DNA from 2 places in the Micromonospora sp. WMMD1219 genome. Region 2 is predicted to be linked to the other one. Evidence: riboswitches for the same ligand, from Rfam matches in the RefSeq annotation. Region 2 holds a riboswitch; the other holds the start of a gene.
What was found. A riboswitch is a leader RNA that binds a small molecule or an ion and turns the genes downstream of it on or off. The one in region 2 is predicted to bind glycine.
Positions count from the first base shown of each region.

Region 1: another riboswitch for glycine. It lies ahead of gcvP (aminomethyl-transferring glycine dehydrogenase); the one in region 2 lies ahead of gcvT (glycine cleavage system aminomethyltransferase GcvT).

Region 1 covers NZ_CP186057.1:5,155,425-5,162,608, reverse strand. The annotation lists gene gcvP (aminomethyl-transferring glycine dehydrogenase) at 31-2,853, opposite strand; glycine riboswitch at 2,927-3,017, opposite strand; gene ACN27C_RS24080 (NAD-dependent protein deacetylase) at 3,075-3,917, opposite strand; gene ACN27C_RS24075 (NAD(P)H-binding protein) at 4,083-4,739, shown strand; gene ACN27C_RS24070 (DivIVA domain-containing protein) at 4,789-5,466, opposite strand; gene ACN27C_RS24065 (globin domain-containing protein) at 5,463-6,638, opposite strand; gene ACN27C_RS24060 (group I truncated hemoglobin) at 6,641-7,030, opposite strand.
Region 2 covers NZ_CP186057.1:4,246,951-4,254,134, forward strand. The annotation lists gene ACN27C_RS20225 (collagenase) at 1-1,609, shown strand, start outside; gene ACN27C_RS20230 (LysR family transcriptional regulator) at 1,715-2,677, shown strand; glycine riboswitch at 2,781-2,869, shown strand; glycine riboswitch at 2,870-2,964, shown strand; gene gcvT (glycine cleavage system aminomethyltransferase GcvT) at 3,009-4,133, shown strand; gene gcvH (glycine cleavage system protein GcvH) at 4,166-4,543, shown strand; gene glyA (serine hydroxymethyltransferase) at 4,551-5,819, shown strand; gene ACN27C_RS20250 (proline dehydrogenase family protein) at 5,910-6,836, shown strand; gene ACN27C_RS20255 (L-serine ammonia-lyase) at 6,941-7,184, shown strand, end outside.

The DNA.
Region 1 (7,184 bases), 910 kb from region 2:
GCGACAGCCCACCGCCCCGGCGTCAGCCGCTCAGTCCTCGAACGCCTCCGGCGCGGGGCACGAGCACACCAGGTTCCGGTCGCCGTACGCGCCGTCGATGCGCCGCACCGGAGGCCAGTACCGGCCCGCCCGGTCCACACCCGCCGGGTAGGCGCCCACCGACCGCGGGTACGGGTGCGGCCACTCGTCGGCGGACACCATCGCCGCGGTGTGCGGCGCGTTGGACAGCGGGTTGTCCCCCGCCGGCCACTCCCCCGAGCCGACCTTGTCGATCTCCGCCCGGATCGCGATCATCGCGTCGCAGAAGCGGTCCAGCTCGGCCAGGTCCTCGCTCTCGGTCGGCTCCACCATCAGCGTCCCGGCCACCGGGAACGACATCGTCGGCGCGTGGAAGCCGTAGTCGATCAGCCGCTTCGCCACGTCGTCCACGCTCACACCGGTCGCCTTGGTCAGCGGCCGCAGGTCCAGGATGCACTCGTGCGCGACCAGGCCCTTGTTGCCGGCGTACAGCACCGGGAAGTGGTTGCGCAGCCGCGCCGCCACGTAGTTCGCCGCCAGCACCGCCACGCCGGTGGCGCGGGCCAGCCCGTCGGCGCCCATCATCCGCAGGTACGCCCACGGGATCGGCAGGATCCCCGCCGACCCGTGGTTCGCCGCCGAGATCGCCGGCCGCCCGTCGGCGCGCGCACCGAGGGGGTCACCGGGCAGGAACGGCGCCAGATGCGACCGCACCGCCACCGGCCCCACACCCGGGCCGCCGCCGCCGTGCGGAATGCAGAACGTCTTGTGCAGGTTCAGGTGCGACACGTCCGCCCCGAACCGGCCCGGCTTGGCGAACCCGACGAGCGCGTTGAGGTTCGCGCCGTCGACGTACACCTGACCGCCCGCGTCGTGGACCTTCGCGCACAACTGGGCGATGCCGGTCTCGTACACGCCGTGCGTCGACGGGTACGTCACCATGATCGCGGCGAGCGAGTCCCGGTGCTTGTCGATCTTCGCGTCGAGGTCGACCAGGTCGACGTTGCCGTCGGCGTCGCAGCCGACCACCACCACCCGCATGCCGGCCATCACCGCCGACGCGGCGTTGGTGCCGTGCGCCGACGACGGGATCAGGCACACGTCACGGTGACCCTCGCCGCGCTCCCGGTGGTAGGCGCGGATCGCCAGCAGCCCGGCCAGCTCACCCTGCGACCCGGCGTTGGGCTGCACGCTGACCGCGTCGTAGCCGGTCACCTCGGCCAGCCAGCCCTCCAGTTGCGCGATCAGCTCCCGGTACCCGGCGGTCTGCTCGTCCGGCGCGAACGGGTGCAGGTGCGCGAACTCCGGCCAGGTGATCGGCTCCATCTCGGTGGTGGCGTTGAGCTTCATGGTGCACGACCCCAGCGGGATCATGCCGCGGTCCAGCGCGTAGTCGAAGTCGGCCAGGCGGCGCAGGTACCGCAGCATCGCCGTCTCCGAGTGGTGGCTGTGGAACACCGGGTGGGTGAGGAACCCCGACGTGCGGGCCAGCCCGTCCGGCAGGCCCGCGTCGATGTCGCCGTCGTACCCGTCGACGCCGAACGCCGCCCACACCGCGGCGAGGTGCGCGGCCGTGGTGGTCTCGTCGCAGGAGACGCCGACCCGGTCGGCGTCGACCAGCCGCAGGTTCACGTTGCGCGCCGCCGCCGCGGCCACCACGTCGGCGGCGCGGCCCGGCACGATCGCGGTGACGGTGTCGAAGAACACGACGTCCGCGACCTCGACGCCGCCGGCGCGCAGCCCGGCCGCGAGCCGCGCCGCCGCCTCGTGGGTACGCCGGGCGATGGCCCGCAGGCCGTCCGGGCCGTGGTAGACGGCGTACATGCCGGCCATCACCGCGAGCAGCACCTGCGCGGTGCAGATGTTGCTGGTCGCCTTCTCCCGCCGGATGTGCTGCTCGCGGGTCTGCAACGCCAGCCGGTACGCCGGGTTGCCGTCGGCGTCGCGGGACACCCCGACCAGCCGGCCCGGCAGCATCCGCTCCAGGCCCGAACGCACCGCCAGGTAACCGGCGTGCGGCCCGCCGAAGCCCATCGGTACGCCGAAGCGCTGGGTGGTGCCCGCGGCGATGTCGGCGCCGATCTCGCCCGGCGGGCGCAGCAGCGTCAACGCCAGCAGATCCGCCGCCACCGTCACCAGCGCGCCCACCCCGTGCGCCGCCTCGACCAGGGCGCGGTGGTCGCGGACCGCGCCGGACGCGCCCGGGTACTGCAGGTGTAGGCCGAAGAACTCCGCCGGCAGCTCGTCGCGCTCGACGTCGACCACGCGCACCTCGATGCCGAGCGGCTCGGCGCGGCTGGCGATCACCGCGACGGTCTGCGGCAGCGCGTCGGCGTCGACCACGTACACCGGGCTCTTGCTCCTGGACGCGCGGCGGGCGAGCGTCATCGCCTCGGCCGCGGCGGTGCCCTCGTCGAGCATCGAGGCGTTCGCGGTGACCAGACCGGTCAGGTCGGTGACCATGGTCTGGAAGTTCAGCAGCGCCTCCAGCCGGCCCTGGCTGATCTCCGGCTGGTACGGCGTGTACGCGGTGTACCAGGCCGGATTCTCCAGCACGTTGCGGCGGATCACCGCCGGGGTGTGCGTTCCGTGATAGCCCAGGCCGATCATGGACACGGCGACGGTGTTCCGCGACGCCAGGGCACGCAGCTCGGCGATCGCCTCCCGCTCGCTCGCCGGGGCGGGCAGGTCCAGGGTGCCGTGCCAGCGGATCACCTCGGGGATCGCGGCGTCCATCAGCTCGTCGACGGAGCCGTAACCGACGGTGTCCAGCATCCGGCGCTCGTCGTCGCGGCCGGGACCGATGTGCCGGTCGGCGAACTGCTCTGCGGTCATGCGCTGCGCTCCTTGGTGGGGCGAGGTCGACGGGTCGGCCTCCCCCTGAGTCGCGCTGACGCGCTCCACAGCGCCTGCCCACGTGGTCCTTTTGCCTGAGAGGTTCCGGGGAGAATCTGCCCCTTCGGCGCCGTCGGGTCGACGGTCTCTCCCACGTGGGTGGTACCGGCACCCCCAACGCTACCAGCGGGCGTGTTTCCGGCTCATGTCCCGGGGGTTGATCACACCGGCGCCGGAGCCGCCGCCACCCGGTCGGCCAGCGCGCACAGGGTGGCACCCAGCGGGGCGTCCAGCCGCAGCGTCGCGTAGGTGTCACCGCGGGTGACGCCCTGGTTGACGATCGCCACCGGGATGCCGTGGCGGGCCGCCCGCAGCACGAACCGCCGCCCCGACATCACCGTCAACGACGACCCGAGCACCAGCAGCGCCCGGGCCCGCTCGACGAGCGCGAAACAGTCCGCGACCCGCGGGGCGGGGACCGCCTCACCGAAGAACACCACGTCCGGTTTCAGCATGCCGGCGCCGCAGAGGCCGCAGTCGACGGTGCGGAACCCGGTCACCGCGTCGTCGGGCAGGTCCACGTCGCCGTCGGGGTTGACGCGCGCCACCCGCGCGTCGAAGCCCGGATTCGCCTCCGACAGGCGCCGGTGCAGCTCGTCACGGCCGGTGGCGTTGCCGCAGTCCAGGCACGTCACCTCGTCGAGACGGCCGTGCAGCTCGATCACACCGGTGGCGCCGGCGGCGGTGTGCAGCCCGTCGACGTTCTGGGTGATGATCCCGCCGAGCAGCCCGGCCGCCTGCAACCGGGCCACCGCCCGGTGCCCGTCGTTGGGCGCCGCCCGGGCGATCATCTGCCAGCCCAGGTGGCTGCGCGCCCAGTACCGCCGCCGCGCCAGCGGATCCCGGGTGAACTCCTGGTACGTCATCGGGGTGTGCCGGCGCGCCGCGCCGCTGGGCCCCCGGTAGTCCGGGATGCCCGACTCGGTGGACAGGCCCGCACCGCTGAGCACCACCACGTCCCCGGCGGCCACCAGCCGCGCCAGTTCCTCGAACGCCTCACTCACCCGTCCATCGTCCCTCGCCGCGCCGCTGACCGCCCCTCCCGCCCGCCCTCGCCCCGTTGATCATGAGGTTGGCGGTGGTGCGGCCCGGCGTGTCGTACCGCCAACTTCATGATCGACGAGGCCGGTCGCCCGGCGGGGCCGCCGGGTCCGGGCTAGGTTGAGCGCATGCGCGTCGTCATCGCCGGAGGGCACGGAAAGATCGCCAAACTGCTGGAGCGGGAACTGGCCGGACGCGGAGACACCGCGCTCGGACTGATCCGCAACCCCGACCACGCCGCCGCCCTGCGCGCCGCCGGCGCCGAACCCGTCGTGTGCGACCTGGAACACACCGACGTCGACACCCTCGCCGCCCACCTCGCCGGCGCCGACGCGGTCGTGTTCGCCGCCGGCGCCGGACCCGGCAGCGGCGCCGCCCGCAAGGACACCGTCGACCGCGGCGCCGCCGTGCTCCTCGCCGACGCCGCCGTCCAAGCCGGGGTCCGCCGCTACCTGCTGGTCTCCTCCATGGGCGTGGACGCCGCGCCCGCCGACGGCACCGACGACGTGTGGGCGGCGTACCTGCGGGCCAAGAAGGCCGCCGAGGACGACGTCGCCGCACGGGACCTCGACGTGACGGTGCTGCGGCCCGGCCGCCTCACCGACGACGAACCCGCGGGCCGGATCACCCTGGCCCGGCACGCCGAACCCGGCGCGATCAGCCGCGCCGACGTGGCCCGGGTCCTGCTCGCCCTGCTGTACGCCCCGGCCACCGCCGGGCACACCCTGGAACTCGTCGGCGGAGACAGCCCCATCGCCGAGGCGATCGACGCCGTCACCGCCTGACCCACCGTGCACGTCCCGGCCCGCCCGCCGCGGCGGACCGGGACGCCGGTCAACGCTGGTGGCGGGACAACGCCGGCTGCGGCGAGCCCCCGCCGCCCTGCGGCAGCTCCCGGGCGATCCGCTCCATCGTGCGCGACAACTGCTCACTGCCGTCGTCGAGGTGCCGGGCCGCCGCCTGCATGTGCGAGATCATCATCTCGCCGAAGATCCGCAACGCCTCCCGCGTGGCCACCGAGTCGTCGAAGCCGCTCCCCGCCGCGCTGCGGTACTCCGTCACCGCCCGCTCGGCCTCCCGCTTCGCCTCCTCCGCCGCCGCCCGCATGTAACTCTCGTACTGGGTACGGGCGTACTCGGCGACCCGGCGCGCGTAGTCGTGGGCCTGCGCGATGATCTGCTCGGCCTCCCGCTGCGCCGCCGACAACAGGTTGACCTCCTTCGCCGCCGGCGTCACCGCCTCGGTACTCGGGATCACCCCGTGCCGGTGCAGCTCCAGATGGTCGTTGAGCCGCTCGTTCTCCGCCCGCAGGTTCGCCACCTGAGCCGCCAGCAGATCCAGCTCGTCGGCCACCTGCAACCGGAACCGGTCCACATCGGTCTGGTCGTAGCCGCGGCGGGTGAACGCCGCCGACCCGAACTCCCACCGCCGGACCCGGTCCGAGGTCAACCGCACCTGCACCGGACCGGACACCTGCTGCGCGTCGTAACTACTGATCGGACCCGCGCTCACCGGCCCACCTCCGTCGTTCCCGACCCGTCCGCGCCGGTCATCGTCCGCCACGCCGGGCCGTACCAGTGCTTGCCGTAACCCTCGTGATGCACCTGACCCGGCTGGTACCCGGCGCCGGTCAACGCCGCCACCGACTGACCCACCATCTCGTCGGAGCCGCACACGTACACGTGCCGCGACCGCCAGTCCCCGTCGGCCAGCACCCGGTCGGCGATACGCACCGACTCGCCCGGCCGGGCCGGATCCGCACCGGCCACGTACGACACCCGCAGCCACGGATGCGTCGCCGCCAACTTGTCGATCGCCTCGCTGTCGTAGAACTCCGTCCGTGAACGGGCACCCACGTACAGGTCCACCCGCCGGCCCGAACCCTCCGCCGCAACCTGCTCCACGAGCGCCTTCACCGGCGCCCAGCCGGTCCCACCGGCGAGCAGCAGCAGATCCGACGACCCGGCCTGCCACAACGTCAACCGGTCACCCACCGGCGACGCCAGATGGATCTGGTCACCGGCCGCGCACCCGTACACCAGACGCGACGACACCACACCACCCGGCGCGGCCCGCACGTGCAACTCCACCGTGCCGTCCGGACGCGGCGCGTTCGCCGGCGAGTAGTACCGCCACGACCGCACCGCCGGATGCGACACCCCGATCGACTGGCCCGGCGCGAACGGCAACAGATACTGCGGGCGTACCGTCAGCACCGCCACGTCGAACGTGCGCTGCTCGTGCGTCAGCACCTCCGCCACCCACCACGGCGGCGACTGCGCCTCCGCGGCCTGCGCGCCCTCCGTCATCACCTGCGCGACGAGCCCGTACGCCGCGGCCCAGTCCGCGGCCAGCTCCTCGGTCCACGCCTCACCGCAGAAGTGCCGCAACGTCGCCAGCAGCGCCTCACCGACCGCCGGGTAGTGCTCGGCGCGCACCGCGAACTTCCGGTGATCCGCGCCGAGATCCCGCAGGAACCCGACCAGCCGGTCCACCTGGTCCACGTGGGACACCACATGCCCCAGCGCCGCCACCAGACGGTCCCGCTGCCCGGCCATGTTCGTGGGGAACATCTGCCGGGTCTCCGGATGCGCCAGGAACAGCGTCGAATAGAAGTAGAGCGGCACCTGGTCGCCGTGCGCGGCGACCAGGGACCAGCTCTGCTTGAGCCGTGCGACGTCCACGCTCAGGCGTCCCCCGCCGACACGACCTGCTCCCGCACCTGCCCGAGCACGACCTGCACGTCGGCGATCACGTCCGCCGGCACACCCAGCTCGACGAGCGTCGCCGTCAGGTGCTCACCGACCTTCGCGTAGTGCCCACCGGTGATGTTCAGCGGCTGATGCGCCTCGGCCAGCCCACGACCCGCGTACTCGTTCGGGCCACCGAGCACCACCGCCAGCATCAGCGCCAGGTGCCGCCGCTGCTCCACCATGTCCACGTCGGCGAAGTAGCCGGCCAGATCCGGATCGGCCAGCACCTTGTCGTAGAACAGCTCCACCGCGGCCTTCACCGCGGCCGCGCCGCCGATGCGCTCGTAGTGGGAGATCGGGGTGGTCTCGCTCGTCACCGTCATGCTCGGTCCTTCCAGCAGGGGTCCGCGGGCAGCGCCGCGGCAGGGGCTCGCCGTCCGGCGCGGCGTTCACACAGCGTTCCACCGTGACGTCGACACGCCGACGACCGGAACGGACCATAGCGCGCCCGCCACGACACTTCACGCCGCCCCTGTC
Region 2 (7,184 bases):
CAAGAGTTACCTGACCTCGAACGCTGGCCGAGAACTCGGACGATTCTTGCAGCACGCGTCGCTCAAGCCGACGGTGCGTCCGATGGCGTTGGCGCTGCTTCAGGGAAGCAGCATGACCGGTAGGACGGCGCCGCTTTGGGTGGGCGTCGCGGAGATGACGCAGGCTTACGACGCCGCCAACTGCTCCTACTACGCCACCTGCAACCTCTCCGCCCAGTTGACGAACGCCGTCCTGAAGATCAACTACACCTGCAGCTCATCGATCAAAATCGTCGCACAGGACATGACGTCAGCTCAGCTGAGCGAATCCTGCGCCAGCCTGAAGGGCCAAGACGCCTACTTCCACAACATGGTTGCCGATAGCGGGCCCGTCGCGGGTGATGTCAACGACGACATTGAGGTGGTTGTTTTCGACTCGAGCACTGACTACCAGACCTACGCGGGCGCCATCTACGGCATCGACACCAATAACGGCGGCATGTACCTGGAGGGCAACCCCTCGGACCCCAACAACCAGGCCAGATTTATCGCCTACGAAGCCGAGTGGGTTCGGCCAACCTTCCAAATCTGGAACCTCAACCACGAGTACACCCATTACCTCGATGGTCGGTTCAACATGTACGGCGACTTCAGCGCCAACATCGCTACGCCTACTATCTGGTGGATCGAAGGCTTCGCCGAGTACGTCTCTTACTCCTACCGGAACGTCACCTACACCAGCGCGCAGACCCAGGCAGGTAATCACACGTACACGCTTCGTACCCTGTTCGACACCACCTACAATAACGACCAGACGCGCATCTACAACTGGGGTTATCTCGCCGTGCGGTACATGATGCAATCGCACCGGCAGGACATGACGACCGTCCTCGGCTACTACCGGTCGGGCGCCTTCAACGCCGCACGCACGTACCTGACCAGCACCATCGGCACGCGCTACAACGCCGACTTCGACGCCTGGCTGACTCGTTGCGCGGTCGGTGACTGCGGTGGAGGCACGACTCCGCCTCCCACCAACCAGCCGCCGACCGCCGCCTTCAGCGTCGTGACCAGCGGACTGACCGCCAGCTTCACCGACCGGTCTACAGATGCCGACGGCAGCATTGCCTCCCGGCAGTGGAGCTTCGGTGACGGAAGCACTTCGTCGGCCACCAACCCGAGCAAAACCTACGCGGCGGCTGGCACCTACACGGTCTCCCTGACGGTCACCGACAACCAAGGAGCGACTGCGAAATCCTCTCAGACGATCTCGGTCTCGGCGGGTGGAGGAAGCACTCTGCCGGAGTGCACCGGTGCGGATACACGCACCCTCGACCGTAACTGTCAGCGCAGCGGGCGCTCCGCAACGGCCGGCAACTACGACTACCTCTACATCTACCTGCCTGCGGGTGTCAGCACCCTCACTGTTGGCGTGGTCGGCGGCACGGGCAACTGCGATCTCTACTACAGCCCGTCCAGTTGGGCCACCATCAGCAACGCTACCCGCTCCTCGACCGGTGCCGGCAATGACGAGTCTCTGGCCATCGCCAGTCCGGCCGCCGGCTACCACTACATCAGCCTGTATGGGAAGACCTCCTGCGCGGGCGCAACGATAAGTACCCGCTACTGAACCAACCGTGACGAATGCAGGCGCGCCGCCCGATCGGGAGACCGGGCGGCGCGCCCGCTTGACCTGCCGCCGAACCTGCCCGCCGCCGCGTGCATAATCTCGGTCATGGGCATCGATGTGCGCCACCTGCGGGCGATCAGTGCCATTGCAGAGGCCGGAAGCGTGACGGGTGCCGCCGCCCTCCTGGGCATGTCGCAGCCAGCGCTGACGGCGCAGGTGCATCGGATTGAAAAGATGCTCGGAGGCCCGCTGTTCGTCCGTAGCCGCAGCGGCATGCACCCGACCGAGCTTGGCAAGCAGGTGCTCCGGCGTGCCCACGTCGTGCTGGCAGAGGTGGATGCGCTTGTTGAGGATTTCGGCGACCGGCACCCCATCCCTGGTCTGCTGCGGATCGGAACCGTTCACATCGCATGCGCGGGGAGTCTCGTGCGCCGCATTGCGGAGGTGTTCCCGGATCCGGAGATTGCGCTGCAGATCGAGCCGTCCTCGCGGCTGTTGGTAGAGGCGCTTAACCGCGGCCAGCTAGATGCCGCGTTGCTAGGCATCCTCGAGGGTTTTGAGGTGCCGATCGGCCCGACACTCACTGCTCGGCCGCTGGTGCCCCGCTACCCGATCTTCGTCGCCATGTCCGCATCTCACCCGCAGGCCCGCCGAGAGCAGGTGAAATTGGCTGACCTTCGAGACGAATCCTGGGTGTGCCCGCCAGGACCGGACGACGGCTCTCTCGCCTCATTGCGGCGAGCCTGTCGGGCGGCGGGCTTTGAGCCGAAGATCCGGTACGAGGCGCCGAGCGGTGCCGCGCACCCGTTGGTGGCAGCCGGAGACGGAGTTCGGCTGGTCGACCCGTCCTGGGCTCCGGCTGCGGGGACTCGGGTGCTGCCCCTGCAGGGCGAGCCGCAGCTGCTGGCAAGACTGGTGGTGGTCTGGCGGCGTGATGCTCTGACGAACGAGCAGAGCTCCGTGCTGTTCCGTGCCGTCGGTCGAGCCTACCTAGATCACGTGCACGACAACCCCGCCTTCGCTCAGTGGTGGCAGGATAACCCCCATGCTCACCACATGGTGCAGTAGGCGTGAGGACTCGGCCGCCGACCGAGCACTGGGCTGGATGATGTTGACGTGGTGCACGCCATCGCCTAACCTGCGATAGGTTCATAACTACATAGGCACCATTCGAACCTGCGCGGGAGAGCCTCCGTCATGCGGAGCGCCGAAGGAGCAAACTCCCAAGAAACTCTCAGGCCCCATTACCGCGCGGGCAAGGTGAACTCTGGAAAGCAGACGACCATTCGTCTCACCCACGGTGCAAGCCGCTGCCCCAGCGGTGAAGCTCTCAGGTCAATGACAGAGCGGGAGGCCCCCAACCGTTCGACGCCCGTGCGTCGGGACGAGGAGAGCCTCCATGCACGACGGTCCCGCGAACCTGCTTCGCTCACCGCTGCACGCCCTGCATGTAGCGCTCGGCGCGCGATTTACCGAGTTCAGCGGCTGGTGGATGCCGCTCCGCTACGGAAGCGAAATCGCGGAGCATCGGATTGTACGTGAACAGGCCGGCCTCTTCGACCTCAGTCATATGGGCCAGCTTGAGGTTGCGGGTCCCGAAGCCGCCTCGGCCCTAGACTATGCCCTGGTCGGCCACCTCTCAGCGATGCAAGTCGGCGGCGCCCGTTACACCATGCTCTGCGAGGCGACGGGCGGCGTGTTGGACGACCTCGTCGCCTATCGCCTCGCATCCGACCGGTATCTGCTAGTCGTCAACGCCGTCAACACGCGAACCGCGTATCAGGCACTGAAGGACCGCTGCGCACACTACGCGGCCGCAGTCACCGACCGGACCAATGAGCGGGCCATCATCGCCGTGCAGGGTCCACGTGCCGCCGCTGTCGTAGAAGGCCTGACCGATACCGCGGTCAACGATCTCCGCTACTACACCGCAACAACGTCGACCATCCATGGTCGCCCAACGTTGGTCGCTCGCACCGGATATACCGGGGAGGACGGCTTCGAGCTGCTCGTCGATGCTAAGGACGCTTCTGGCATCTGGACACTGGCACTTGCAGCCGGACGACGCCACGGCCTGTCGCCGACAGGGCTGGCCTGCCGCGACTCGCTCCGCATCGAGGCCGGAATGCCGCTGTACGGCTCCGAAATCGATCGAGAAGCAACCCCCTTTGACGCCGGACTGGGACGGGTGGTTTCCTTCGACAAAGCTGGCGACTTCGTCGGGCGGGCCGCGCTGATGGAGGTGCGCAAGGCAGGGGCAGCGCGCCGACTCGTGGGTCTCGTCACCGCTGGACAAAGAGTTCCACGCGCAGGCCATCAGGTCGTAACGCTGACCGACGTCGGCCTGGGCGAGCCTGTTGGCATCGTCACCAGCGGTATCCCTTCGCCGGTGCTGAAACGACCGGTCGCGATGGCCAGCATCCAATCCAGCACTGATGAGAAAGCACGCCTTGCCGTGATCATCCGGGGAACCGCCGAGCCGGTCCAGATTACCCCCCTTCCCTTCTACCGCCGTCCGCGGTGACCCGCGGCCAGAACTCACGAGGACACAGCGATATGAACGTGCCGAAGCATCTCAGGTACAGCATCAACCACGAATGGGTCAACGAGTCCGTCGATCCGGCAGAGGTGGGAATCACCGCGTTTGCAGCCACCGCGCTCGGAGATGTGATCTATGTGGAGTTGCCTGAGCCGGGAAACCACCTGACTGCTGGCGACGCATGCGGAGAAGTAGAGTCCACGAAATCGGTGGCCGAGTTGTATCTGCCCGTCAGCGGTGAGGTCGTTGCCGTCAACGAGGAGGTTCTCGCAGATCCGAGTCTTATCGGTGCCGACCCGTACGGCAAAGGCTGGCTCGTGCGCGTTCGGCTAGCGGAGGCGCCACCACTGATGTCCTCGGATGAATACCTCGCCTTCTGCAACGAGTCTCGGTAGGTAGAAAATGGCATCCTTCGACGACGACCTAGCCGACCTCGATCCGGCGATCGCTGAAGCGGTGGCCGGCGAACTGCGGCGTCAGCAAGAGAGCCTGGGCATGATCGCATCGGAGAACTTAGCGCCCCGAGCGGTCCTCCAGGCGCAGGGATCGGTCCTCACCAACAAGTACGCGGAGGGGTACCCCGGGCGGCGTTACTACAGTGGATGCGAGTACATCGACGACATTGAACGCCTGGCAACTGAGCGAGTCAAGCGTTTGTTTGCTGCCACATATGCCAACGTGCAACCACACTCCGGATCTCAGGCAAACGCCGCGGTCATGGCTGCGCTGCTCAAACCGGGCGATACCATTCTCGGGCTGGACCTTGCCCACGGGGGCCATTTGACACATGGCATGCGCATCAACTACTCGGGCCGGCTGTACCGGGCCGTGAGCTATCACGTGAACGTAACCGATTGCTTGGTCGACATGGATGAGGTCGAAGAGTTGGCACGGGAGCACCGACCGAAGATGCTCATCGCTGGCTGGTCGGCTTACCCTAGAACGCTCGACTTCGCTCGGTTCCGGCGAATTGCCGACGAGGTGGGAGCTCTACTTCTCGTAGACATGGCACATTTCGCTGGCCTGGTGGCGGCTAGGCTGCATCCCAACCCGGTGCCTCATGCACACGTCGTCACTCTGACCACGCACAAGACCCTCGGCGGCCCCCGAGGTGGCGCGATCCTTAGCGCGGACCCCGACATGGCGCGGCGGCTAGACTCTGCTGTTTTCCCAGGCCAGCAAGGTGGTCCGCTGGCGCACGTCGTGGCGGCGAAAGCGGTTGCATTCCGGATCGCCAGCGACCCGCAGTTTCAAGACCAGCAGCGGCGTGCCCTAACGGGAGCGAAAATCGTTGCTGATCGGCTCAACGCTGCCGACATGTTGAAGGCCGGCATCCGTGTGGTCACCGGAGGCACCGACGTGCATCTGGTGCTGGTCGACCTAAGCCAGGCGAACCTCGACGGGGTGCAGGCTGAGCGGCTGCTGCAGAACGTTGGCATCACTGTCAACCGCAACGCCGTGCCCTTTGACCCACGTCCACCTATGGTCACCTCCGGGCTGCGGATCGGCACGTCAGGACTGGCCGCTCGCGGGTTTTCTGACGCCGATTTTACGGAAGTAGCTGACATCATCGCTGCCACTTTGGTCAGTGCGGAGGCAGGTGCAGCACTGCGCACGCGAGTCGCTCGCCTCGTGGATCGTCACCCGCTCTATTCCGGGCGAGCGTTCTGACCACACGCCTACGCGGCCGCCCATGGTGGTGTCGTCGCCTCGTCGTTCGCTGTCACCATTCGGTAGCAGGGGATCAGGAAGGAAAGTGGGTTGCCTAATAAGCTGTTGCTTATGGCCGCTGCCAGTGATCGCCTTCGAGGAATCATCGCCGGATCCTCTCTGGGAAGGGGGGTGGCACGCCGCTTTGTCGCCGGCGAGGTTGACGACGAGGTGATCGTGGTGGCACGGCGAATCATCAACTCCGGAATGCAGGTGACGATCGACCATCTCGGCGAAGGCGCGGCGACAGCCGAGCAGGCCACTGCAGTACGCGATGCATACCTCAGTCTGCTTCCCGGACTGCGGATGCCCGGCATGGCTGAGGTATCGGTGAAGCTGTCAGCGCTTGGTAGCGCATTGCCAAATAACGGACGCACGCATGCCTATCAGTTGACTCGGGATATCTGCGCCGCCGCTGCTGCCGTGGATGCCACAGTGACCATCGACATGGAAGATCACACGACCGTTGACCTGACGCTGTCCGTGCTGAACGACTTGCGCGCCGAGTTTCCCTGGGTGGGGGTGGCACTGCAGGCATGTCTGCATCGCACACTGGCGGACTGCCGGCGCCTGGCGGTCGCGGGAAGTCGGGTCCGCCTGGTCAAGGGAGCCTATGCGGAGCCGTCCTCGGTGGCTTACGTGAATCGTCCACAAATCGACAAGGCATTTGATCGTTGTCTGCAGGTCCTGATGGAAGGTGAGGGCTATCCCATGGTGGCGACCCACGACCCTCGCCTCATCGAAAGGGCCGTTCATCATGCCCGGAGCGCGGGCCGGGGCATCACGGATTTCGAATTCCAGATGCTGTATGGCATTCGCACCAATGAACAGAGGCGGCTAGCGGAAGAGGGGTACCGGGTGCGGGTCTACCTGCCCTACGGACGTGATTGGTACGCTTACTTCACGCGCAGGCTGGCCGAAAAGCCTGCGAATCTTCTCCTCTTGGCTCGCTCCTTCAAGCCCGGCGCGGCCAACTGAAGAAGGAAGTAGTTCGATGCCGGCCACGGTGCAGAGTCGAGAGCCATAAGCGAAGCGGCCCAGGATGTGTAAACGATAGCGGCGACGACAGGAGCACGATCGTGATGATCAGTGTTTTCGATCTTTTCAGCGTCGGTATCGGGCCGTCCAGCTCGCACACCGTCGGGCCGATGCGGGCCGCCCGTACGTTCGTGGCGGGCCTGAAGGCCGACGGGCAGCTCGCGGACGTGGCGCGGGTACGGGCGGAGCTGTTCGGCTCGCTCGGCGCGACCGGTCACGGGCACGGCAGTGACCGGGCGGTGCTGCTGGGGCTGGAGGGCGAGGCTCCGGAGACCGTCGACACCGACT